Regions from separate parts of the Nocardiopsis sp. LDBS1602 genome, predicted to be linked through region 2. Evidence: predicted binding sites of a transcription regulator. Region 2 holds the regulator's gene; each other region holds the start of a gene.
What was found. Region 2 encodes LexA, which represses DNA repair genes until DNA is damaged. Its sites were predicted from a motif close to TCGAACANNTGTTCGA; they were not measured.
Positions count from the first base shown of each region.

Region 1: the regulator LexA is predicted to act here: its motif matches at 2,604-2,619, upstream of U9J66_RS16120 (DUF6504 family protein).
Region 3: the regulator LexA is predicted to act here: its motif matches at 5,182-5,197, upstream of U9J66_RS08370 (DUF6504 family protein).

Region 1 is NZ_JAYLVW010000004.1:211,467-219,299, forward strand. Features, by position in the region: gene U9J66_RS16110 (peptidoglycan recognition protein family protein) at 333-1,451, shown strand; gene U9J66_RS16115 (GNAT family N-acetyltransferase) at 1,620-2,207, shown strand; gene U9J66_RS16120 (DUF6504 family protein) at 2,232-2,519, opposite strand; gene U9J66_RS16125 (serine/threonine-protein kinase) at 2,844-5,054, shown strand; gene U9J66_RS16130 (quinone oxidoreductase family protein) at 5,076-6,041, shown strand; gene U9J66_RS16135 (SPFH domain-containing protein) at 6,105-7,187, opposite strand; gene U9J66_RS16140 (NfeD family protein) at 7,389-7,833, opposite strand, start outside.
Region 2 is NZ_JAYLVW010000004.1:74,689-82,521, forward strand. Features, by position in the region: gene U9J66_RS15510 (vitamin B12-dependent ribonucleotide reductase) at 80-2,893, opposite strand; gene nrdR (transcriptional regulator NrdR) at 3,053-3,580, opposite strand; gene lexA (transcriptional repressor LexA) at 4,282-4,956, shown strand; gene U9J66_RS15525 (alpha/beta hydrolase family protein) at 5,014-6,105, shown strand; gene U9J66_RS15530 (hypothetical protein) at 6,110-6,763, opposite strand; gene U9J66_RS15535 (hypothetical protein) at 6,760-7,386, opposite strand; gene leuS (leucine--tRNA ligase) at 7,470-7,833, opposite strand, start outside.
Region 3 is NZ_JAYLVW010000002.1:71,161-78,993, reverse strand. Features, by position in the region: gene U9J66_RS08390 (N-acetylmuramoyl-L-alanine amidase) at 564-1,445, shown strand; gene U9J66_RS08385 (hypothetical protein) at 1,548-2,840, opposite strand; gene U9J66_RS08380 (DivIVA domain-containing protein) at 3,467-4,132, shown strand; gene U9J66_RS08375 (M48 family metallopeptidase) at 4,239-5,081, shown strand; gene U9J66_RS08370 (DUF6504 family protein) at 5,210-5,470, shown strand; gene U9J66_RS08365 (NUDIX hydrolase) at 5,559-6,026, opposite strand; gene U9J66_RS08360 (GNAT family N-acetyltransferase) at 6,058-6,639, opposite strand; gene U9J66_RS08355 (hypothetical protein) at 6,707-7,327, opposite strand; gene U9J66_RS08350 (hypothetical protein) at 7,438-7,752, shown strand; gene U9J66_RS08345 (hypothetical protein) at 7,752-7,833, shown strand, end outside.

The DNA of each region.
Region 1 (7,833 bases), 140 kb from region 2:
CTGCCAGAGACCACCCCCGTACGTGGTGGCCTTCGGGGTTCCGCATACCCCCTGGTACCGAGGACCGATAAGGCCGGAGGGGGCACGACCCGACCGTGATATCGGCGGCCCGCACCCTTCCTCGAACACCTCTCACTCAGCGGTCTCCCGTTCTTCGAGGCTTTTCGGTCGGGCCGAACACGCGTCGCGGTGGGTCCGACACCCGGGGTTATCGTGTCGCAAGTCACATGCCTGTGGCAGGCTGTTCCGGTGCCGAGCCGCGTCTATCCACAGCACGCGCTTCACGCCCCTCTCATGGGGCACTCTCATCCCCTAGAACAGATCGGACACGCATGCGCAGGCGTACCTTCCTGACCAGCGCCACGGCGGTGGCGGGCCTGAGTTCCCTCGCCCCCTCGCTGCTCACCTCGGCGGCCTCGGCGGAGACCACCGACGGACTGAAGGCACCCCGGGTGCTCGCGGAGCGGGCCACCGCCACAGGAGAACTCGTCCGCCCCGAACGGCGCTTCGACCTCATCGCCGTCGCACGGCCTCCCGAGGCCGTCTCCTCCGAGACCGCCGTACGCTTCGAAGGCCCCGACGGCCTCGGCCCTTGGCGGGAACTGGACTTCCACACCGAGGGCCCCGACCACCACGAGCCGGTCGCCACCGCGATGGCGCTCGCCCCCGAGGGCGCCACCGGCTACCAGGTCCGCGGCGCGGACGGCGCCGAGCTCACCGCCCTGAACACCCGTGACGGCGAGGAACTGAACCTCGGCGGCCCCGAGCGGGTCGCCCTGTCGGCGGAGGACGAGGGGATCCGATCCTTCTCCGGCCCCACCGTCCTGCGCATGCGCAGCCGCGCGGGCTGGGGCGCCGACGAGTCCCTGCGCTTCGATGAGGACGGCACCGACCTGTGGCCGGCCGTCTTCCACCGGACCCAGGCCCTGACCGTGCACCACACCGCGTGGGAGACCACGGACGACCACGCGGCCGACATGCGGGCCGTGTACCGATACCACGCGGCCGACCTGGGCTGGGGCGACATCGGCTACCACCTGCTCATCGACCCCGAGGGCACGATCTACGAAGGACGGCACTCGGGCGAGGACGGCGTGCCCGTCTTCTCCGGTCCGCCCCTGCCCGGTCTGGCCCGCTCGGTGACCGCGGGTCACGCGGTCGGGTTCAACCACGGGAACGTCGGTGTGTGCCTGCTCGGCGACTTCACCGACGGCCTGCCCACTCAGGCCGCTCAGGACTCGCTGGTCTCTCTGCTCCGCCTGCTGTGCGCGCTGACCGGGATCGATCCGGGCCGGGACATCGAGTACGTGAACCCGGACACCGGGGTGGTGACCCCGCAGGAGGCGGTCGCCCGCCACCGGGACTGGCTGGACACCGCCTGCCCCGGCGACGCCTTCTCCGAGGTCTTCGACACCCTGATCCGGGAGCGGGTGGCCCGAGGCCTGCTCTGATCCCGTACGCGTTCGGCCCGGCGCCCTCCGTCGGGCCGAACGCGCCCTCGACGGGCGGCCCGATCGGCCGCCCCGCCCTTGCGCGTCTCCCGGAACGAACACATAGGGTGATCGGACCCCGCGCCGCCCATAACCCGTGTACCTGGAGAAAGAGGGACGAGAGCCACTATGACCAGCGCCCGGAGCACGCCGATCATGCCCGCGGTCATCCTCGAGACCGAACGGCTGCGACTGCGATCCGCGCTCGAAAGCGACATCGATGACGTGTACGCCTCCTGCACCGACCCCGGGCTCCAGCGATGGATCCCGACCCCCGCTCCGGGAGAGCCCTACACCCGCGAGTCGGCCGAACACTTCTGCCTGACTCTGGCCCCCTCCATCCGCACCTCCGGGGACGGCCAGCACTGGGCGATCCTGGAGCGCGAGAGCGGGCGTTTCATCGGTTCGATGTCCCTCCTGCGCACGGAGTGGCCCGCGATGGTCACCGAGATCGGCTACTGGATCTCCCCCTGGGGCCGTGGAAGGGGCTACGCCACCGAGGCGACCGTGGCCGTCTCCCGCTGGGCCCTCGGCCAGGGGTTCCAACGGATCGAGATCAAGGCCGCCACCGGCAACACCGCCTCCCGCCGGGTGGCCGAGGCCGCCGGTTTCGTCGCCGAGGGCGTCGAACGCAACGCGATGCCCCTGCACGAGGGACGCGCCGACCTGGCCGTGTACAGCCTCGTCCCCTCCGACGTACGGCCCGAGGCCGACTGAGGCACCCCGGCACGAGCGTCCGGGTCAGCCCCAGACCCGGGCCAGGGTCCACTCCCGCGTGATGGTGTCGTGCCGCAGTTCGTACACCCCCTGGGAGTAGGCGGACCCCGCCTCCACCCTCCAGTGCCGACATTCGGGCGCCCAAGAGCCTTCGCCCGGCTTCCGTAGCGAACTCAGGGTCACCCAGTGGTCGAGGATCCTGCGGATCCCGTAGACCCTTCCGTTCCAGACGAACCTGGCCGGACGCCCCTCGTCCTCCACGACGGTGACGTCCGCCCCGTAGTACCGCCCCACGACGACTCCCCCCGGCATCGACCGACCTCCAACGACGTCCGATGGTGCTGAGTCGAGGGCACACCACCAGGTGCCCACCCGTGGGGAAGTACGGCCGGGCATTCGAACAAGCATTCGAATACTAGCGAAGGAGGCTCCGGTCCGGAACCGTTTCCGCTCAGGAGACGTCCCCACCTGTGACACCATCGCCGGAACCCGGCGTTCCCGCCTTCGAAGGTGTACGAGAGTCATGGGCGGCGCCGATCCCACCACCGGGTCGAACCCCCCGCCCGAAACGCGCCCGGGCGGGGCGTCGATACGCTGTCAGGCGCGAACCACACGATCTACGAGGGACCCCCTACTGTGACGTCCAAGGGCCACGAAAGCGGCAAACCCCTGCGCGCGGGGGACCCGCGTGAACTCGACGGTTACCGCGTCGTCAGCCGACTCGGGCGCGGCGGCATGGGAACCGTCTACCTCGCCGAGGATCCCGCCGGCCACCCCGTCGCCGTGAAACTGATCCACCCCGATCTGGCCGACGACGAATCCTTCCGCAGGCGCTTCGCCCGCGAGGTGGACGCCGCCCGACGCGTGGCCCGTTTCTCCACCGCCGGCGTCATCGACGCCCGCCTGGAGGGCGAGCCCCTGTTCATCGTGTCGGAGTACGTTCCCGGTCCCAACCTCGACGAGGCCGTACGGCACGGGGAGCCCATGCGCGGCGGCACCCTGGACGGCCTGGCCATGGGCGTGGCCGCGGCGCTCACCGCCATCCACGGTTCCGGGGTGATCCACCGCGACCTGAAACCGGCCAACGTCCTGCTCTCCCCGGTCGGACCGAAGGTCATCGACTTCGGGATCGCCCGCGCCCTGGACGATTCCAGTGGCGGCATCACCCGCTCCAGCCAGCTCATGGGCACCCCCTCCTACATGGCGCCGGAGCTGATCCTCGGCGAGCAGGCGACCCCCGCCGCCGACATCTTCGCCTGGGGCTGCCTGGTCGCCTTCGCCGGCACCGGACGCGCCCCCTTCGACGCCGCCACCGTGCCCGCCGTCCTGCACAACATCTCCTCCGCGGAACCGAGGTTGGACGGCCTGGACCCGAGCCTGCTCGACCTGGTCGGCTCCACCCTCGACAAGAACCCCGACAACCGCCCCACCTCCCAGCAGCTCCTGGCCCGGCTCACCGGGCAGGAGTCCCCGGAGGAGTCGGTGGTGCGACGCACGATCAGCACCTCCTGGGCCCCGCCGAGTTCGGCCCCGGTCGCGGGCACCCCGCCCCAGGAGACGGTCGAGGAGCTCCCCCGGGAAGAGGCGGCACCGCCACCGACCGCGGTCGCTCCCACGCTTCCCGCGCCCGACCAGGGGCGGGTCCCCACGGGAGGGTCCACCCCTCCCGGCGGGCAGAACGCCGCTCCTCAGCCCCACATGCCGGGTCCGTACGCCCAGCGACCGCCCTCCGGCCCCCAGGAGGCACCGGCCCATCCGCCGCAGGCCGGTCACCCCTACGGAGCCCGACCGCAGGGCCCGGGTCAGGGTCAGGGCCCCTACGCGGGGGTCCCACAGGGGCCCGGCCACGGCGGATGGCACAACGGCGGCCACCCCGTGCCGACCCATCAGGGTGGGCACCCCGGCCCCTCCCCCGCCCACGGTCAGCCCGCCTTCGGCGCCCACAGCGGTCCCGGCGGCCCGGGTGGTCCCGGCACGCCCGGTGGTCCGGGCGCCACCCCTGAGAACGGCGGATCCGGTGGGCGACGCCGGCTCATGCTCATCGGCGGCGGCGCGACCGCGCTGGTCCTGGTGGCGGTGATCGGCGGCGCCGTCCTGTTCTCCGGTTCCTCCGCGCCTCCGGAGAACACCACCAGCCTCTACTCGCACGACTTCGCCACCGACCCCGGCTGGTCCTCCTACGAGTTCGACCCTCAGGACCCGGACACCGGCCAGGTCTCCTACTGGGGCGCCCAGAACGCCATGATGCTCTGGCTCGATCCCGAGTCCGGCCCCTCCCGGGGCTCGGTCGTCCCCTACGAGCGCGAGACGCCCGACGGGATCCTCGTCCGGACCACGATGATCGCGCTGGAGGGGCCCGGGGAGTCCACGTCGGGGGTGCGCTGCTGGGACCAGGAGGACGACGAGCGCACCACGTACGAGGCTCTGCTGCGCTTCGACGGCGCCGAGGCGCAGATCCGCCGGGTGACGGAGGAGAGCGGTGACAACGCGCTCGCCTCCACCACCGACGTCGGCGGTTTCCGCACCTACGATCTCTTCGATGAGGAGAGCGACGTCGAGGGGCTGCCCTACCGGGCCGACCTCGGTGACCTGGTCACCAACGAGATCGCCCTCTCCTGCGAGTACGTGGTCGAGGACGACCAGGACCCCTACATGGACCTGCGCATGTGGGTCAACGACGAGCTGGTCCTTCAGACCAAGGACGACCAGCCGCTCCCGGACGACTCCTCTCTCGACGACGAGGAACGCCGTCGGGTCGGGATCGTGTTGCGTCCCGGTGCCGCCAATGACCCGATCGGCGCCGCCTACACCGACTACTCTCTCTACCGGATCGACCCCGAGGACTGACCCCATCCCAGGAGGAACGACATGCGCGCCATCGTGATCGAGGAGTTCGGTGGACCCGAGGTCCTGCGCCCGGCCGAGTTGGACGACCCCGCCCCCGGTCCCGGTCAGGTCCTGGTGGACGTATCGGCCAGAGGCGTCAACTTCATCGACGTATACCAGCGCGCCGGCGCCTACCAGGTGCCGCTGCCCTATGTCCCCGGTATGGAGGCCGTCGGCACGGTCGCGGCCCTGGGCGAGGGGGTCGACTCCCTGGCGACGGGCGACCGTGTCGGCTGGGCCATGGCTCCGGGCGGCTACGCCGACCGGGCCGTGATCGACGCCTCCCGGCTCGTGCCGGTGCCCGACGACGTCACCGACGAGCAGGCGGCCGCCGTACTGCTCCAGGGGATGACCGCCCACTACCTCACCCACTCGGTGCACCCCGTGGCCGAGGGCGAGACCGTCCTGGTGCACGCCGCCGCCGGCGGTACCGGTCTGCTCATCGTCCAACTGGCCAAGGCCCGAGGCGCCCGGGTGATCGGCACGGTCTCCACCGACGCCAAGGAGGCCGTCGCCCGTGAGGCGGGCGCCGACGAGATCGTCCGCTACACCGAGACCCCGGTGGCCGAGGCCGTCCGCGACCTCACCAAGGGGGAGGGCGTGGCCGCCGTCTACGACGGGGTCGGCCGGGACACCTTCGACGCGAGTCTGGCGTCGCTGCGACCGCGCGGTGTGCTGGCCCTGTTCGGCCAGTCCAGCGGAGCGGTCGAACCGGTGGACCCCAAGCGGCTCAACGGCGCCGGTTCGGTCTATCTCACCCGACCCTCGCTCGCGCACTTCGTCGCCGACCGCGACGAACTGCTGGGGCGCGCCCGCGACCTGTTCACCCTGATCGGCGAGGGGCGGCTGAACCTGCGGATCGGGGGCCGCTACCCGCTGGAGGAGGCGGGCCGGGCCCACGAGGACCTGACCTCGCGCGGCACCACCGGCAAGCTGCTGCTGGTCTGACCCTCGACGAACCGGAGGCGCCCTCGTCGAGGGCGCCTCCGGGCGTTCGTGGAACCGATCTCCTCACTCGCCGTCGCGCGGTTCCGGAGTGCCGAGCCCCGCGCCGGCCCTGCGCACGTCGTCTCGGGCGTCGGCGACCGCCCGCTCCGCGGCCTCGGCCGCCTGGGCCGCGGCCCGGGCCGAGGAGGAACCGGCCGGATCGGGTCCGGTGATCTGCGCCGGACCGCTGTCGGCCCCCTCGTCGGCCGTCTTCTCCGTGGAGGGCGTGGACGCCGCCGCCTCGCCGGCGAAGGCCTGACTGACGTTCTTGACCGCCTCGGTGAGCTCGCCCGGGATCACCCAGAAGGTGTTGTTGCCCTCGCCCTCGGCCAGGCTCGGCAGGGTCTCCAGGTACTTGTAGGCGAGCAGCTTGGCGTCGGCGTTGTTGGCGTGCACCGCCTGGAAGACCCGCTCGATCGCCTGGGCCTCACCGTCGGCCCGCAGGATCGCCGCCTGCTGGTCTCCCTGCGCCTCCAGGATCGCCTGCTGACGGGCGCCCTCCGCCTTGAGGATGCGGGACTGACGCTCACCCTCGGCGTGCAGGATCGCCGCGCGCTTGTCGCGGTCGGCCCGCATCTGCTTCTCCATCGCCTCCTTGATGGTGGGAGGCGGGTCGATCGCCTTGATCTCGACCCGGTTGATCCGGATCCCCCACTTGCCGGTGGTCTCGTCCAGGACCCCGCGCAGTCGGGTGTTGATCTCCTCGCGGGAGGTCAGGGTGCGCTCCAGGTCCATGGAACCGATGACGTTGCGCAGCGTGGTGACGGTGAGCTGGTCTATGGCCTGGATGTAGTTGGCGACCTCGTAGGCGGCCGCCTTGGGCTGGGTCACCTGGTAGTAGAGGACGGTGTCTATGTTCACCACGAGGTTGTCCTCGGTGATCACCGGTTGCGGCCGGGAACTGAACACCTGTTCACGCAGGTCGAACTTGGTGTTGACGCGGTCGACCCCCGGGATGATGAAGTTCAGTCCGGGGTCGAGCGTCCTGATGTAGCGGCCGAAGCGCTCGATGTTGTAGGCGCGCGCCTGCGGCACGATACGGATCGCCGACAGCGCGGCGGCGACCAGGATGACCGCGATGATGATGAGCGGTATGGCTGATTCCATCTTCTGCACCTGTCCTTCGGTCGTGTCCTCGTCGATCGTCGCCCGCTCGTCACGGACCGGCTCCGCCGGTGCCGCGAGAGCGTCGACGAGAACACTCCCTCGTTCGGGGGATGCGGCCGCCGTCCGTGGCCGGTCGTCGGTCCCCGTCCCCGATGTGGACGGAAGCGGTCCCGCCGGCCGACCCGCCGCGGTGTCGGCCGGTCAGTCCTGCTCGGGTCTGTTCTGTTCCGGCGGTTCGGGCCGTTCCGGCAGGGCCTCGCGCGGATAGACCACGGCCGTCGCGCCATCGATCTCCATGACGTCGACACGCGCCCCGACCGGGACCACCAGGTCCTCGTCCAGGCAGCGCGCCGACCACTCCTCACCGTTCAACTTGACGAGCCCGCGATCGGCGTCGACCTCCTCCAGGACCACCGCCGACCTGCCCACCAGGGCGGCGGTTCCGGAACGGACGTCGGGGCCCCGGTTCATCTGCCGGTCCATGAGCGGCTTGACCAGGACGAGCCCCGCGGCGGCGGCCGCGGCGAACCCGATGATCTGCACGACCACGGGAAGCCCCAGCGCGCCCAGCAATCCGGCCACCAGAGCGGCGGCGGCCAGGAGACCCAGGACGAAGGTCAGCGTGAAGAACTCGGCGACGCCGAGA
Region 2 (7,833 bases):
GAAGAGGGGGAGACGCCGCGCGTCTCCCCCTCGATCACTCGGTCCCTAGAGGTCTCGTATCGCCTCTAGAGGCCTCGGATCAGCTGCAACCGCTGGTGGCGCCGCAGCCCTCGCAGGCGTAGCAGCTACCGGAGGGACGCATCTTGGTCCCGCAGGTGATGCACAGCGGGGCGTCCGCCACGAAACCCTCGGAGGCCGGGGCCCGCTTCTCCTCCGCCTCGGCCGGGGCGGTCGGGGCCGACTCGGTCGTGGCCGCGCCGGTGGAGGCCGACTGGGAGTAGGACTCCACCTGGGCGGCGATCTGGGCCGGGTCCTCGCCGTTGAGCTGCGCCTCGCGCTCGGAGGCCGACAGCACGCCCAGGGCCGCGCGCTCCTCGTAGGGCAGGTGGTCCAGCGCCAGACGACGGAAGATGTAGTCCACCACCGACTGCGCCATGCGGATGTCCGGGTCGTCGGTCATACCGGCCGGGTCGAAGCGCATGTTGGTGAACTTCTCCACGTAGGTCTCCAGCGGGACCCCGTACTGGAGGGCGATGGAGATCGCGATGGAGAAGGCGTCCATGACACCGGCCAGGGTCGAGCCCTGCTTGCCGAGCTTCATGAAGACCTCGCCCAGACCGTCGTCCGGGTAGGAGCCGGCGGTGATGTAACCCTCGGCGCCGCCCACGGAGAACGAGGTGGTCTCGCTCGGCCGCTTCTTGGGCAGACGACGACGGACCGGACGGGGCACCTCGACGACCTCGGGGGCCGACTCGGTCCTCTCCTCGGCCTTGTCCTCGGTCTTGGCCGTGGACAGGGGCTGTCCGACCTTGCAGTTGTCGCGGTAGACGGCCAGGGCCTTGAGCCCCAGACGCCAGCCCTCGAAGTAGATGTGCTCGAAGTCGGCGACCGTCGCCTCCTCCGGCACGTTCACCGTCTTGGAGATCGCGCCGGACAGGAACGGCTGCACGGCGGACATCATGCGCACGTGACCCATGGGCTGGATGTAGCGGCGGCCCATCGCGCAGTCGAACACCTCGTAGTGCTCGGGGCGCAGGGACGGGGCGTCCACCACGTGGCCGTTCTCGGCGACGTACTCGACGATCGCCTCGATCTGCTCGTCCTGGTAGCCCAGGTTCTTGAGCGCCCGCGGGATCGCCTGGTTGACGATCTGCATGGAGCCGCCGCCGACCAGCTTCTTGTACTTGACCAGCGAGAAGTCCGGCTCGATGCCGGTGGTGTCGCAGTCCATCATGAAGCCGATGGTGCCGGTGGGCGCCAGCAGGCTGGCCTGGGCGTTGCGCCAACCGTTGCGCTCGCCGACCTTGAGGCACTCCGCCCACTCGCCGGTGGCGGCGGCGTGGATGGGCTCCTCCAGGGTGCCGATGGTGCGCAGGTCGTCGTTGGCGGCGGCGTGCTTGCGCATGACCCGCTTGTGCGCCTGCTCGTTGCGCTTGTAGCCGTCGTAGGGGCCCACGACCCCGGCCATCTCGGCGCTACGGCGGTAGGCGGCGCCGGTCATCAGCGAGGTGATGGCGGCGGCGACCGCGCGGCCGCCCTCGGAGTCGTAGGCGTGACCGGTGGCCATGAGCAGGGCGCCCAGGTTGGCGTAGCCGATGCCCAGCTGACGGTAGGCGCGGGTGGTCTCGCCGATCTTCTCGGTCGGGAAGTCGGCGAAGGTGATGGAGATGTCCATCGCCGTGATGATCAGCTCGGTGAGTCGGGTGAACCGCTCGACGTCGAAGGTGTCGTCCTCGCGCAGGAACTTGAGCAGGTTGATCGAGGCGAGGTTGCAGGAGGAGTCGTCCAGGGACAGGTACTCCGAGCAGGGGTTGGACGCGGAGATGCGGCCGGTCTCGGGGTTGGTGTGCCAGTCCTGGATGGTGCCGTCGTACTGGATGCCCGGGTCGGCGCACTCCCAGGCGGCCTTGGCCATGCGGTGGAAGAGGCCCTTGGCGTCGACGGTCGCGATGACCTCGCCGGTGGTACGGGAGGTGAGACCGAAGTCGGACTCGGTCTCGACCGCGCGCATGAAGGCGTCGGAGACCCGGACCGAGTTGTTGGCGTTCTGGTACTGGACGCTGAACATGTCGGCGCCGCCCAGGTCCACGTCGAAGCCTGCGTCGCGCAGGGCACGGATCTTGTGCTCCTCGCGGGACTTGGTCTCGACGAACTCCTCGATGTCGGGGTGGTCGACGTCCAGCACGACCATCTTGGCCGCGCGGCGGGTGGCGCCACCGGACTTGATGGTCCCGGCGGAGGCGTCGGCGCCGCGCATGAAGGAGACCGGACCGGAGGCGGTGCCGCCCGAGGTGAGCAGCTCCTTGCTGGAGCGGATGCGGGACAGGTTCACACCCGCGCCGGAACCGCCCTTGAAGATGATCCCCTCCTCCTTGTACCAGTCCAGGATCGACTCCATGGTGTCGTCGACGGACAGGATGAAGCAGGCGCTGACCTGCTGGGCGGAGGTGGTGCCGACGTTGAACCAGACCGGCGAGTTGAAGCTGAAGAGCTGGTGGGCGAGCGCGTACTTGAGCTCGTGGTCGAAGACCTCGGCGTCCTCGTCGGAGGCGAAGTAGCCGTTCTTACGACCGGTGTCGGTGTAGACCCCGACGACGCGGTCGATGAGCTGCTTGAGGCTCCACTCGCGCTCGGGGGTGCCGAGCGCGCCGCGGAAGTACTTGCTGGCCACGATCTGGGTCGCGTTCACCGACCAGGTCGTGGGGAACTCCACGCCGCGCTGCTCGAAGTTGACGCTGCCGTCGCGCCAGTTCGTCATGACGACGTCCCGACGCTCCCACTCCAGCGTGTCGTAGGGGTGGGTACCGGCGGTCGTGAAGACCCGCTTGATCTTCAGGCCCTTGCGCGACCCCTTGCCCTTGCGTCCCGTAGGGCCGCTGGTGGTTTCCGTCATGACGGAGTCTCCCCGAAATACTGATCGTGCGCGGAAACGCTGATGCCCGCGCGGATGTCCCTGGTGGCGGGGTGGGTCGACCACGGCGGCGTGCTCCCTCGCCGTGAGGTCGACCACCCGGGATGATGGCTCCGGACGTCGCGATGGACGTCCGGACTGCTAGCCCGAAGTTGTGGTGTCGATCGCGGGTCGGGGCGATCCGTTCCCCTCGGACGGTTCTTCCCGCTTCGAGGGGTCCTCCCCTCGGTCACGGCGCAGACCGGCGATCTCGGCCTCGAAGTCGGCCAGGCTCTCGAAGCCCCGATAGACGCTGGCGAAGTGCAGGTAGGCGACCTCGTCCAGGTCGCGCATCGGGCCGAGGATGGCCAGCCCGATCTCGTGGGCGGGGACCTCGGCCACGCCTCTGGACCGGATCTCCTCCTCGACCTGTTGCCCCAGTTTGGCGAGGGCGTCCTCGGAGACCGGGCGCCCCTGACAGGCGCGGCGGACGCCGGCGATGACCTTGGTGCGGCTGAAGGGCTCGGTGACCCCGGAGCGCTTGGCGACCATGAGCAGGACGGTCTCCTGCGTGGTGAAGCGGCGTTCGCAGACCGGGCAGGTGCGGCGGCGTCTGATGGCCGCGCCGTCGTCGGTGGACCTGCTGTCGATCACCCGGGTGTCCGGATGGCGGCAGAACGGACAGTGCATCCCGGTTCACCTGCTTCCCTCGACCCGAACAACGACCCGTAGGTCTACTTAACCACAACTTCTAGGCGCAAGCCCCATCGGCAACACCAGATGTTGTGGTCGAACCTAGCCCTCCGCAGCGCGGGTCGCAACCTTGACGACGGCGTGTTCCCGGGCTCGCGTCGAGGACCCTCGCGGGGCGCTCTGAGAGGGGGTGGAGACGGGGGCGGGACGGTGCCGGACACCGGCGTCAAGACTACGGGAGGCGGAGGGCGCGCGCCCTCCGTCCGGCGATCCGCCGGAGCGGCGTCCGCCCCTTACGAGGCGGGCCTTTCCGGCCCGTTCGGACCCTCGACCGACTTCCACGAGACGAACCCCATACCGCCCTCGGACCGACCCCCGGAAAGCCGTTTTCGACATTGGCCGAACACCCTCGGACGAAGACGCGCGAACGCCCGATCGAGGGGGCCCGAAAACGTCCATCGAAAAGGCCCGGTCATATCTCCACGACCCTCGAACGCTTGTTTGATATCACCGTGTGCAACGACTAATCTTGACCTTGTTTTCACGCCGGTTTCACCACCCCGCGGACCAGCCGGTCGGCAGGGCCGGCACCGGACACCCGAACAGGCCCTGACCGAACCGAACACCGAGGAGGCCCGGCCGTGCCGGAGGACAACCCCGGAGCCGATCACTCCGGAAACACCACCGTTCTTTCGCCCGTGGGTGACACGGGCGGTGTCACGCCCGTCGCCCCCAAACTCACCGCGCGCCAACAGAGCGTTCTCAACTGCATCCAGCGTTATGTTCGCGAACGCGGTTATCCGCCCTCGATCCGGGAGATCGGCGAGACGGTCGGCCTTTCCAGCCCCTCCAGCGTGGCCCACCAGCTCAAGGTGCTCCAGCGCAAGGGCTACCTGCGCCGTGACCAGAATCGGCCACGCGCCGTGGAACTGTGCGTTCCCGGCCGCGACGAGGGCCAGAGCCTGACCCACGACCAGCTCACCGCCGACGCCACCCGCGCCGCCTCGGTGCCCTTGGTGGGACGGATCGCCGCGGGCGGCCCGATCCTGGCCGAGGAGTCGGTCGAGGACGTCCTGGCGCTGCCCCGTCAGCTGGTCGGCGAGGGGCGTCTGTTCATGCTCACCGTGGTCGGCGACTCCATGACCGACGCCGCCATCACCGACGGCGACCTGGTGGTGGTCCGCCAGCAGCCCAACGCCGAGAACGGCGACATCGTCGCGGCCATGCTGGACGACGAGGCCACCGTGAAGGTGTTCCACCGCGGGGCCGACGGTCACGTGCGTCTGATGCCGCGCAACGACGCCTACGAGCCGATCGACGGCGACGAGGCCACCATCCTGGGCAAGGTCGTCACGGTCATGCGCCGCGTCTGACCCCCTCCGCGAACGGTGGAGGGCGCGGCCCACGGACCGGCCGATACTCTGAAGAACGTGTCCATTCGTGTCCGTGTTCCCGCCCTCCCCGACCGTTCCTCCCGACGTACCCTCCTCACGTCGGCCGTGATCGCCGTCGCGCTGTCCGCCTCCGCCTGCTCCCCCGGCGACGAGGGGCCCGAACCTCCAGGGCTCTCCGCCGACGGCCGCGACGTGACCTTCGAGGGGGGCGGGTTCACCGTCGAAGGCTCCTTCACCCACCCCGAATCCCCGGACGGGGAGCCGGTGCCGGGCGCCCTCATCATCTCCGGCAGCGGGCCGACGAACCGGAACGGCAACAGCGACGGCCGCCCCGAGGCCGACACCAACCTCAACCTCTCCCGGGTCCTGGCCGGCGCCGGGGTGGCCTCCCTGCGCTACGACAAGTTCGGCAGCGGCGACCCCGACACCTGGGACGAGAAGACCGTCGAGGCCATGGGCGAGGACATCGACCCCCTGCTCTTCGACGCCCAGATGGCCGCCGCCTACGAGGAGCTGATCGCCCAGCCCGAGGTGGACCCCGAACGCACCCTGATCGTCGGCCACAGCGAAGGCGCCCTGTTCGCCCTGCGCGCCCGAGAGGTGCTGGAGGACGCCGACCCCGCCCTGGTGCTGGCCGCCCCGCCCGGGGCCCGCATGCTCGACGTCATCGACCGACAGATCACCGAGCAGGTCCGCACCGCCGAGGCCCAGGGCGCCGTGAACGAGTCCGACGCCGCGATGATCCTCTCCGACATCCGGACGGCCCGCGCCCTCGTCCGCGCCGGAGACGAACTGGACATGTACGACCCGACCGGGATCTTCGCGCCTCAGAACCAGGACTTCCTCGCCTGGATCGACGCCTTCGACCCGGTCGACCTCGCCCGCGACCTGCCGGACGACACCCCGGTCCTGGTGTTGTGGGGCGAGGAGGACGCCCAGATCCCCCGGGACGAGATCGATCGGCTCATGACCGGGTTCGAGGACGCCGAGCGGGTGGACCTGCCCGGCACCGACCACGTCCTGCGCGAGTACGACGACTCCCCCGGCGCGGCCGCCCTCGACGGGGACCGACCCTTCTCCCCCGACGTGGCCCCGGCCCTGGAGAGGTTCGTCGACGGGCTCTGGTGAGCCCTCAGTCGGCCGCGGTGCCCTCGGGCAGCTCTGCCACGATCGAACGGGCCAGACGCTCGGCGTCCTCGGCCGCGCTCTCCCCGTCGACCGATCCGGTGGCCTCGTAGTCGGTGGCGGCGGTGTAGCAGGTCTCGACGTACAGGTTGGAGACCCGCACCCCGGTACAGCCCACCTCGAAGGCCCCGGTCTCGACCCACCGGAGCGCCTCGTCCCCCAGGTCGTCGACCGGTTCGGGCTCGTGCCCCTGCGCGGTGGAGGAGAGGGTGCCGGAGGCGACGTCCGGACCTCCCTCGACCGGGGCGGCCACCAGGACGAGGGTGGCGGCGGCGGGCACGGAGGCGCCCTCCCCCTCCGGGGTGGCCCAGCGGCACTGCCAGCCGGTACCGAAGGTGTCCTGAGCGGTGCCGACGGTCTCCTCCACCTCGAGCCGGTGGTCGGGGACGATCTCGTCGAGGACCTCGGTCCGCCCGATCCCGCATTCGGGGGCGGCCTCGAAGTCTCCGCGCTCACCCCCCGAGGTCAACAGGTACCAGGCCAGGAGACCGGAGGCGGCCAGGACGACCAGGGCCAGGACCACCAGGGCGGTGGTGGCGAACACACGGCTCTGCGGTGGCGGTGTCCCCGGGTCGGCGGCCCCGTACGGGGGAACGCTCACAGGGTCTCCTCCAGCCGGGCCGCGAAGTCCACCACCGTGTCGCGTGCCCTGCCGAAGGACACCGGCTCCCCGTCGGCCTCCCCCACGTAGGAGACCCGGACCAGCATGTTGTCGCGTTGGAAGGCGAGTTCGGCGGTGCCCGGCAGTCGTCCGCGCCAGACCCCGGCCTCGGTTCCTCCGGCCAGGTCGACCTGCTCCCCGCGGACCGGGACGGCGGCGTCACGGGCCAGGACCGCCGCCCGCTCGCCGGTGACCACGGGTTCGGCGGAGGCGTCGGTGAAGCGCGCGGACAGGTCCACACGCAGGGAACCCCGCCCCTCTCCGTCGGGGGCCAGGGAGGTCCACACGCACGTGCTGCTCTCCCCGCCGGCGAGGGGGCCGTGGCCCTCGGTCTCGGGGGTCGCTCCGGGAAGGGCCGAGAGCACCGCGTCCTCGGGGATCGACGCGCACGTGGGCGCCGAGGCGAGGGCGTCGTCCCCGTCGGGCCGGTCGGGATCGTCCCCGGCGAGTACGAGACCACCGCCGACGGCCGCCCCCGCGAGCAGCACGGCCCCCGCCCCGATGATCAGCGCCCGCGTCCAGGGTCGGGGTCCAAGCCCACCACCCGCCGCCGAAGAGCCCACTCGGCCACCGCCTCCCAGTACGTGTTCAGGACAACCGTAGGGGGCGGTGATCACCGTCGCGACCACCGCCCCCGTCGGGCGCGTCAGCCGACGACGATGTTGACCAGCTTGGGCGCGCGGACGATCACCTTGCGGACCGTCTTGTCACCGATGAACCCCTGGGCCTTCTCCGAGGCCAGGGCGAGACGCTCCAGCTCCTCGTCGGAGATGTCGGGGGCCACCGCCAGCTTGTCGCGGACCTTGTTCTGCACCTGGACGACACAGGTGACCGTCTCCTGGACCAGCAGCTCCGGGTCGGCCTCGGGCCAGTTCCCGGCGGCCACGGTGCCCACGTGCCCCAGCTTCTCCCAGCCCTCCTCGGCCACGTAGGGCGCGAAGAGCGACAGGGCCACGGCCACGAACTCGGCGGCCTCGCGCACGGCCGGGTCCCCGGCTCCGGGGCCGGAG
Region 3 (7,833 bases), on a different contig from region 2:
ACTCCTGTTGTGTCTGGGGGATGCCCGACCGCGGGGTCGGCCCCGTCCGGCGCGGAGACGACGGCGCGGGGTGTTCCGACCGATCGGGTCGGTCGGGCGCGGTGTTCATGGTTCGGGAGCGGTCCTCGGACCGATCGGGTACCGATCGTGTGGGACGCCGTGCGCAGAGCGATCCACACGTCGAGCCTAACGCCTTGATCACAAAACGGAAACCGTTCCGGAGGCGGCGGCCCTGTCGCCCAGCGCGACCTTTTCTCTTCGATGATCCCTGTGACCTGCGGAGAGTTGCCCCTCTCTCCCCACCAGTCCCTGCTTTCCCAGCAGCACAGATGGTCCGTACGGACAGTACGGACGAGTCGTGGTGATGCCCGAGACCGCACCCTTCGTGGGCCACTCTCCGACACCGTCCCGAACATCACGGAAAGGGAGGACGACCACGGAACGCCCACCGCCGATCAGGGCGATTTCACGCCCCCACCCCCCGGTCGACTGTTCTACATGTGCGTTTTCTCCGCCTTCGTGTAGGTACGGCGGGGTAGTGTCCAACGGCTAGGTTGTGGAACATGCTCGACTCCACACCCTCAGGGCGCCCGAGCCGCGCCGTTCGCGCCCTGACCCTGCTCGCACTCGCGGCGCTGTGGACCACGGCCTGCTCCGCGCCGGGCGGCGCCCCGAACGGCGACCCCACGGCCGCCCCTCCCCTCCCCGGCCCCGAGGACGGCGAGGGCGGAGGAGACGGCGCCGACGGCGGAGAGGACTCCTCCGCGCCCCGGGGCGACGGCCCCCTGGGAGACCGGGTCGTGGTGATCGACCCCGGCCACAACGGCGGCAACGCCGATGCCCCGAGCGAGATCAACGCCCAGGTCCCCGCCGGCAACGGGGAGAAGGCCTGCGACACCGTGGGCGCCGAGAGCGTGAACGGCTACGCCGAACACGAGTTCAACTGGGACCTGTCCCTCCTCGTCAAGGAGCGTCTGGAGGCGGACGGGGTGACGGTGATCCTCACACGGGAGGACAACGAGGGCGTCGGCCCCTGTGTCGACGAGCGGGCCGAGATCGGCAACGAGAACGAGGCCGACGCCGCCCTGTCCATCCACGCCGACGGCGGCCCCGAGTCGGGGCGCGGCTTCCACCTCATCACCCCCGGAGAGATCCCGGGGCTCACCGAGGAGATCGTGGAGCCCTCCGCCCTGCTGGCCGAGGACATCCGTCGCGAATACCTGGAGGGCGGCGACGTCCCCTACGCGGACTACCTCGCCGATGAGGGCCTGGACGAGCGCACCGACCTGGGCGGGCTGAACCTGTCCACCGTGCCGAAGGTGTTCCTCGAGGCCGGGAACATGCGCAACCCGGAGGACGCCGCTCTGCTGGAGGACCCCGAGTGGCGGGAGCGGGCCGCCGACGCCATCGCCCGAGGCATGGCCGCCTACCTGATGCGCGGCTGACGGGTATCGAGAACGCGCGAGGGCCCCGGGGAGATCTCCCCGGGGCCCTTCACCGTCTCGGTGTCGATCGGCGTCTCACGGCCCCGTCGACGACGGTTCGGATCAGCCCTCGTCGGTCGCGACGGCCTCGGTGTTCTTCTTACGGCGGGCCAGGAAGGCGGCGGCGCCACCGCCGGCGGTGATCGCGGCACCGGCGGCGATCAGGCCGAGCAGCGGGGTACCGGTCTGGGCCAGCGGCTCCGAGCCGCGCGCCTCGGTCTTGGGCAGCGTGCTCGGGTCACGGTCGCCGGTCGGGGTCTTGGAGGTGTCGCCGCCCTCGCCACCCTCGCCGCCCTGACCGTCGTCGATCACGCCGGTGGTGATGCCCGCGAAGCTCTCGGCGATCGAATAGCCGTTGATGAACTCGTCGTCGATGAGGAAGTTCATGTACAGGAGGGTGTAGGCGTCGTTCCAGACGAAGCCTCCGGCCTCGGTCGTGACAACACCCTTGTTGACGGCCGGCTGGAGGGTCAGCTCGACCTCGTCACCGTCCTCGGAGGAGTAGAGGACCGGGGCCGCCTCGAACTTGCCCTCGTCGAACTTGTGGGCGACCTCGCCGTCCCAGCTCTGGGTGGTGGTGACGCTGAGGCCGGTGATGGTGCCCTCGATGATGACGGTGGAGGAACCGTCGACGAGGTCGGAGTTCTCCTCGTCCAGCACGATGACGTCGGCGGAGTCGGTGGTGACCTTCTCCTCGTCGTCCCCGCCCGGGGATTCCTCGCCGGAGCCGGGGAGGCCTTCGTCGTCGTCCTCGACGTTCTCGTTCGGGGCCTCGCCGCCACCGGAGCCGTTCTCGCCCCCGTCGCCGGGAACGGTGCCGGTGCCGTCCTCGCCGCCACCGGAGCCGTTCTCGCCCTCGGAGCCGCCCTCGTCACCACCCTGGGAGCCGTCGTCCTCTCCCTGGTCCGGGTCCTCGTCCTCGGACTCGTCGTCACCGTCCTCGTCGGTGTCGTCGTCCTCGGTGTCGTCCTCGGGCTCGTCCTCGTCCTCGTCCTCGTCGTCGTCATCCTCGGGGTCGAGGATGTCCTCGATGTTCTCGACGGTGATGAGGATGTCGGCCCGGTCGATGACCGTGGTGGCGCTGGCGCCCTGGGCGTCGACCTTGGCGGTGGTGGTGCCCTGGACCGTCAGCCAGTCGCCGATACCGGTCGAGAACGACTCGGAGACCGAGTCGCCCTGGGTGATGGGCGTCTGCGCGACGGTCCCATCGCCACCACCGAGAGCGGAGGCGTAACCCCAGCCATAGGTGTCGGCGTGGGCCGGCATGGCCGAGGCGAGGCCGAGGGCGCCGAAGGCGACGAAGGCCGCGCCGCCTTGGAGCACGCGGCGAGCATGGATTCGGGGAGAGTTCTTCACGAGAATCCTCTTCGAGTCATCCGGAATCGAATGCTTCCGGTCCTGGCCGCGGTCGTTGCCGCAGAATTTCACGAGGTGCGGGAGTTCTCGAAGATCATGGCCAGGGGCGTTTGTGGGGGACGTCCTCTAGAGCGCGAAGGCCCGAGGATCGGGGCGATGAAGTGGCCGCAACGGCCGCGTTCCACCGAGTGCGTTCCACCGAGTGAAAGGGCCGGGGGCCGATTCCTCTCTTCGACCGCCTGACCGCAACAGTACACGGCCGCCGGGTCGAATAACCCGAATCGGATGTATCGAAAGAATCACAGGGAATGGCTTTCGCGACCATGAGTAATCGATACTAATGGATTCCGTCATTCTTTTCGATCAAGGTAAACCGAACTCGGATACATGCGTCTTATAAGGAAGACGCGCAGGTGGAGAGCGCTTCACGGCCACCGTTCCGAGGTCATCGCGAACAGATACCGACCGCCTGTCCGAAGTCGGCCACGGACGGGCCGCACCGTGGCGCGGGACACACCGTGAACCTCATGTCGGGGCCCGGCCCACCCCCTCCACGCCCGGCCTCCACGAAATCGCGTCACGGATGAGCCCGTGACGACACCCCTTCGAACCTCATGAACTGCACAATGGGGACCATGCCTCTGACACCGGCGGACATCCGCAACAAGAAGTTCCACACGGTGCGTCTACGCCCGGGTTACAACGAGGAGGACGTGGACGCCCTCCTCGACCGCATCGAGGAGACCCTCATCGCCCTGGAGGGCGGTCCGCGCCGCGGTGCCCTGATCACCGCCGAGGAGATCCGCAACTCCCGCTTCCGCACCACCCGCATGAGTCCGGGATACCGCGAGGACGAGGTCGACGACTTCCTCGACGTCGTCGCCGCCGAACTCGCCGGCCGCGGTCTGGGCCAGGTCGTACCGCCCCCGCTGCCGCCGCGCCCCGGCCAGAGCGTGCCGGGACACCCCATGCCGCCCGGCCTTCCCGGAGCCCATGGAGCGCCCGGCGCGACCCCCCGGATGACCCCGGAGGACATCCGCAACTCACGGTTCGCCACCACCCGCCTGACCACCGGCTACAACGAGCAGGAGGTGGACGACTTCCTGGACCGCGCCGAGCACACCCTGGGGGTCCTCCTCCAGGGCAGAACCGACCGGGCCACCCTGACCTCGGCCGAGGTGGAGCGGGTGCAGTTCGCCACGACCCGCGCCCGCCCCGGATACGACCCCGCGCAGGTCGACCGGTTCCTGGACGCGCTCGCCGACGAGCTGCGCCGCTACGAGCAACCCTGAACCGGGAACACGCCGGCGCCATCACCCCGTGAAAAGGGAAGCAGAAAGTAATATTTAGGCACAGAGAGTAGCCATCCCACGCCGCCGGTGGCCCGAGGGGAGCAGCATGACGCACACTCGCCCGCACGGGTACATCCGGGACGCGTACATCGAGGACACGGACGCGGAGATCGTCCCGCCTCCCGGGCATCCCTGGGAGAGACCCTTGTTCCTCCTGTGCGTACTGGTGTCACTGCTCCTGGCCGCCGTTCTGCTCCGCCTTCTGTGGACGGTGTCCGGTACCTCCCCGTGGATCCCGATCCTCGCGGTGTCGGTGCCTCTGGGGTGCTGGTGGGCGCGCGGGCTCAGGTACGCGCGAGAGCGCGCCGAGTCGGTGCGGATCTCCCCCACCCAGTTCCCCGAGGCCTACCGTCTCGTCATGACCCTGTCCGCCGAGACCGGTCTGACCCGGGCTCCGGAGGCCTACGTCAGGATCGGTACGCCCTCGGCGAGCCTCGACGCGGCGGCGCACGGGCTGCGCCGTTATCTGATCCTGCCCGGCGCGATGTTCGACGGAGAGGGGCGGCTCCGCGACCCGGACGCCCTGGCCTTCCTGGTCGCCCACCAGATCGGGCACATCGCCGCGGGCCACACCGGCTACTGGCAGCGCCTGGCGACCCTGGGGGCCGAACTCGTCCCCGGCCTGGGCGCGGCGCTGGCCCGGGTCCGCGAGTACACGGCCGACGACCACGCGCTGGCGCAGGCCCCCGAGGGCGCCCACGCGGTACGTCTGTTCGCGGGCGGCGCCGAGCTGTACACCCGGGTGAACCTGGGCGAGATGGCCGCCAGGGCCACCGGCGAGCGCGGCGTGTCGCTCTCCCTCTACCACCTGCTCTCCCGGCGACCGAGCAACGTCAGGCGCATGGCCGCCCTACGGGACCGGGGCCGGCGCGGCCGCGTGTTCCTCTGAACCGTTCGACCGATCCGACCTCTTCCTCCCGCGCGCCGAACTGCGCTCCGCGCCCTCGTACCCCTAGGGTGTTCGCGACCCTCCGAGAGAGTCGACTCTCTCGAACACGTGTTCGATAGGCTGTCATAGTGAGTCTTCTGAACGAACAGATCGACGTACGTTCCACCGATGGTGGGAACCCCGCGCAGTTCATCTGGCGAGGACACACCTTCCGGGTGCGCAGAATCATCGGCGACTGGCCCGCCCGCGCCGAGGCCCCCGGGGTACCGGCCACTCGAATACATCTGCTCCGAGTCTCCGCGGAGTCGGAGTCGGGCGAGCCGAGCATCATCGACATCTCCCGGGACGACGCCTCGGACCGTTGGACGATGCGTCGGCAGTGGAACTGACCGCACGACCGCGATGGGCGCCCGTCGGAACGTTTCCGACGGGCGTCGACCTCCGTCCCCGAGACCACGCCCTCGGCGCCGAGAAGGCTCAGAGCGGGAAGTAGGGCGCCCCTTCGCGCTCACGCGCGTGACGGATCCGTTCGAGGATGCGCTCGGCCATCCGCGGCATCTCCTCCGGGGCGAACCAGGCCACTTCCAGACTCTCGTCCCCGTCGACCCTGGGCTCACCTCCGATCGGCCGGCAGCGGAAGGCCAGATCGAGGAACTGCACCCGGTCGCCGTTGGGGTAGGTGTACGGCTCCTGCGCGATCACGGTGGCCAATCGCTCCACCCGCACCTCCACCCCGGTCTCCTCGCGGACCTCCCGGACCACGGCCCGAGCCGGCTGTTCCCCCGGTTCGAGAATGCCTCCGGGGGTGGCCCAGCGGCCGTCGTCCGAGCGCCGGTGCAGCAACACCGCGCCGTCGTCGTCGAGCACCACGGCGGTCACGCCCACCAGGGGCAGAAGGCCGTGACCCACGTGTTCGCGCAACCGCAGGAGAAAGTCGGGAACCATGCTCCGACGGTAGCGGCGGAAGGGGCCGGTCTCAGCCCCGCGCCGCGCGCGAGGCCCGGTACTCGTCGTCGAGGATCGACATCAGGATCGCGTCGTGCCACGCGCCGTCCCACCTCAGGTGCCCGCGCCAGACGCCCTCGCGTACGAACCCCGACTTCTCGTAGGAGCGCCGCGCGCGGGTGTTGAAGTCGAACACCTCCAGCGCGACCCGGTGCAGTCCGACCGTCTCGAAGGCGTACTCCAGGACCGCGTCGGTGGCGGCGGTGCCGTACCCCTTCCCCGTGACGGCGAGACCGTTCAGAGAGATCCGGTAGTGCATCTCGGCGTTGTCGGGGTCCAGGTCGATGAGCGCGCACTCACCGACGTAGGCCCCGGTGTCACGGTCGTGGATCAGCCAGTCGGCCCGGTCGTGCCGGTCCGGCCTGCTCGCGGCGAAGGCGCGCAGCTCCTCCTCGGTGAACCGCTTGTGGGTGCCGGTCATCCGCCGGACCTCGGGATCCATGTCGAGAAGCGAGGCGATGAAGGGATCGGCGTTGTCGGCGTCGAGAGGGACGAGGCGGACACCGCGTCCGAGAAGAACGGGCTGGTCGCGAAGGGCGTCGACGGGGATCATGGATCGCATTCAAGCAGCGTGCCCGACCGGGGACAACGGGTTTTCCCTCCGCGTCCCGGGGAGGAACTCAGGCCCCGTCCCCGTGGCGTTCCAGAAGGGTCCGCGCCCGTCGGAGTTCACGTGCGCCCATCACCAGGACGAAGGCCCCACCGAGGGCCGGGAGTCCGGCGAACCACAGAAGACCCGCGGGGGCGGTGGACCACCCCTGCTCACCGTAGGGCCCCTCGGCCGGCGAGAGCGCCGCCACCACCCCCGAGATCATGAGAAGACCGAGGAGGACGAGGGGCCACGGTCCGCGCCTTCGGATCGACGCGGCGTAGAGCAGGGCACGACGGTCCGTTTCCAGGGCTCCGGAGAGCTCGCCCGTCCAGAGCACCCGTTGCACCGTCCGACGCTCGAGAAGGGTGGTCCCGACCCACCACGGCGGCCGACGGCGGGCCGAGAGGAGGAACAGCGCGGCGACCACCGCACCGAGCACCGTGGCCACGAGGAACCCCGAGACGAGCAGTCCGATGGGGAGGCCCGACCACGGGTCCTCGCCGACTCCGCCGAGAAGACCGAAGGCGAACCCGGAGAACAGGAGGAGGCCGATCCCCGCCCCGAGCGCCCCTCCTCGGCGGCGGACGGCCTTCACGTGCCCGGGATCGTCGAAGGGACGGTCGGCACCCTGGGGGACGGGTTCGCTCATGCGGACGAATCTACTCGAATCGAACATGGCCCGTACGGCCGGACCTCCCGGCGAGAACGTGAGAGGGCGTCAGGGGTAACGTCGGAAGGTCCGCCGTCCTGGGGAGGCCCATGCTCATCACCCTGCTCGTCAGTTCCCTCGTCACCTACGGTCTGTTGTTCGTGCTCGGAGTGGCCTTCGTGGTGTTCACCGCCCTGGCCCCGCCGGGCCGCAGAGGACCCGCGCTGACCGGTGCCCTCCTGTTCTGTCTGGGAGCCCTGATGGAGTTGATCCGGTCCCTGACCGTGCATCTGGCGATCATCGACCTGTCCCAGGACGGGGGCGCGTTGAACCTGATCCTCAACATCGCGGCCTCCCTCTGCCTCCTCGGCGGACCGGCCCTGCTCGGAGCGGCCGTCGTCAAGTCCGTTCGGGAGGGACGCTGATGTTCGGAACCTACGCCGCCGTCGGCCTGGTCACCGGCCTGCTGTTGCCCATCGCGCTGGGGGTGACGCTTCTCGTCCTCG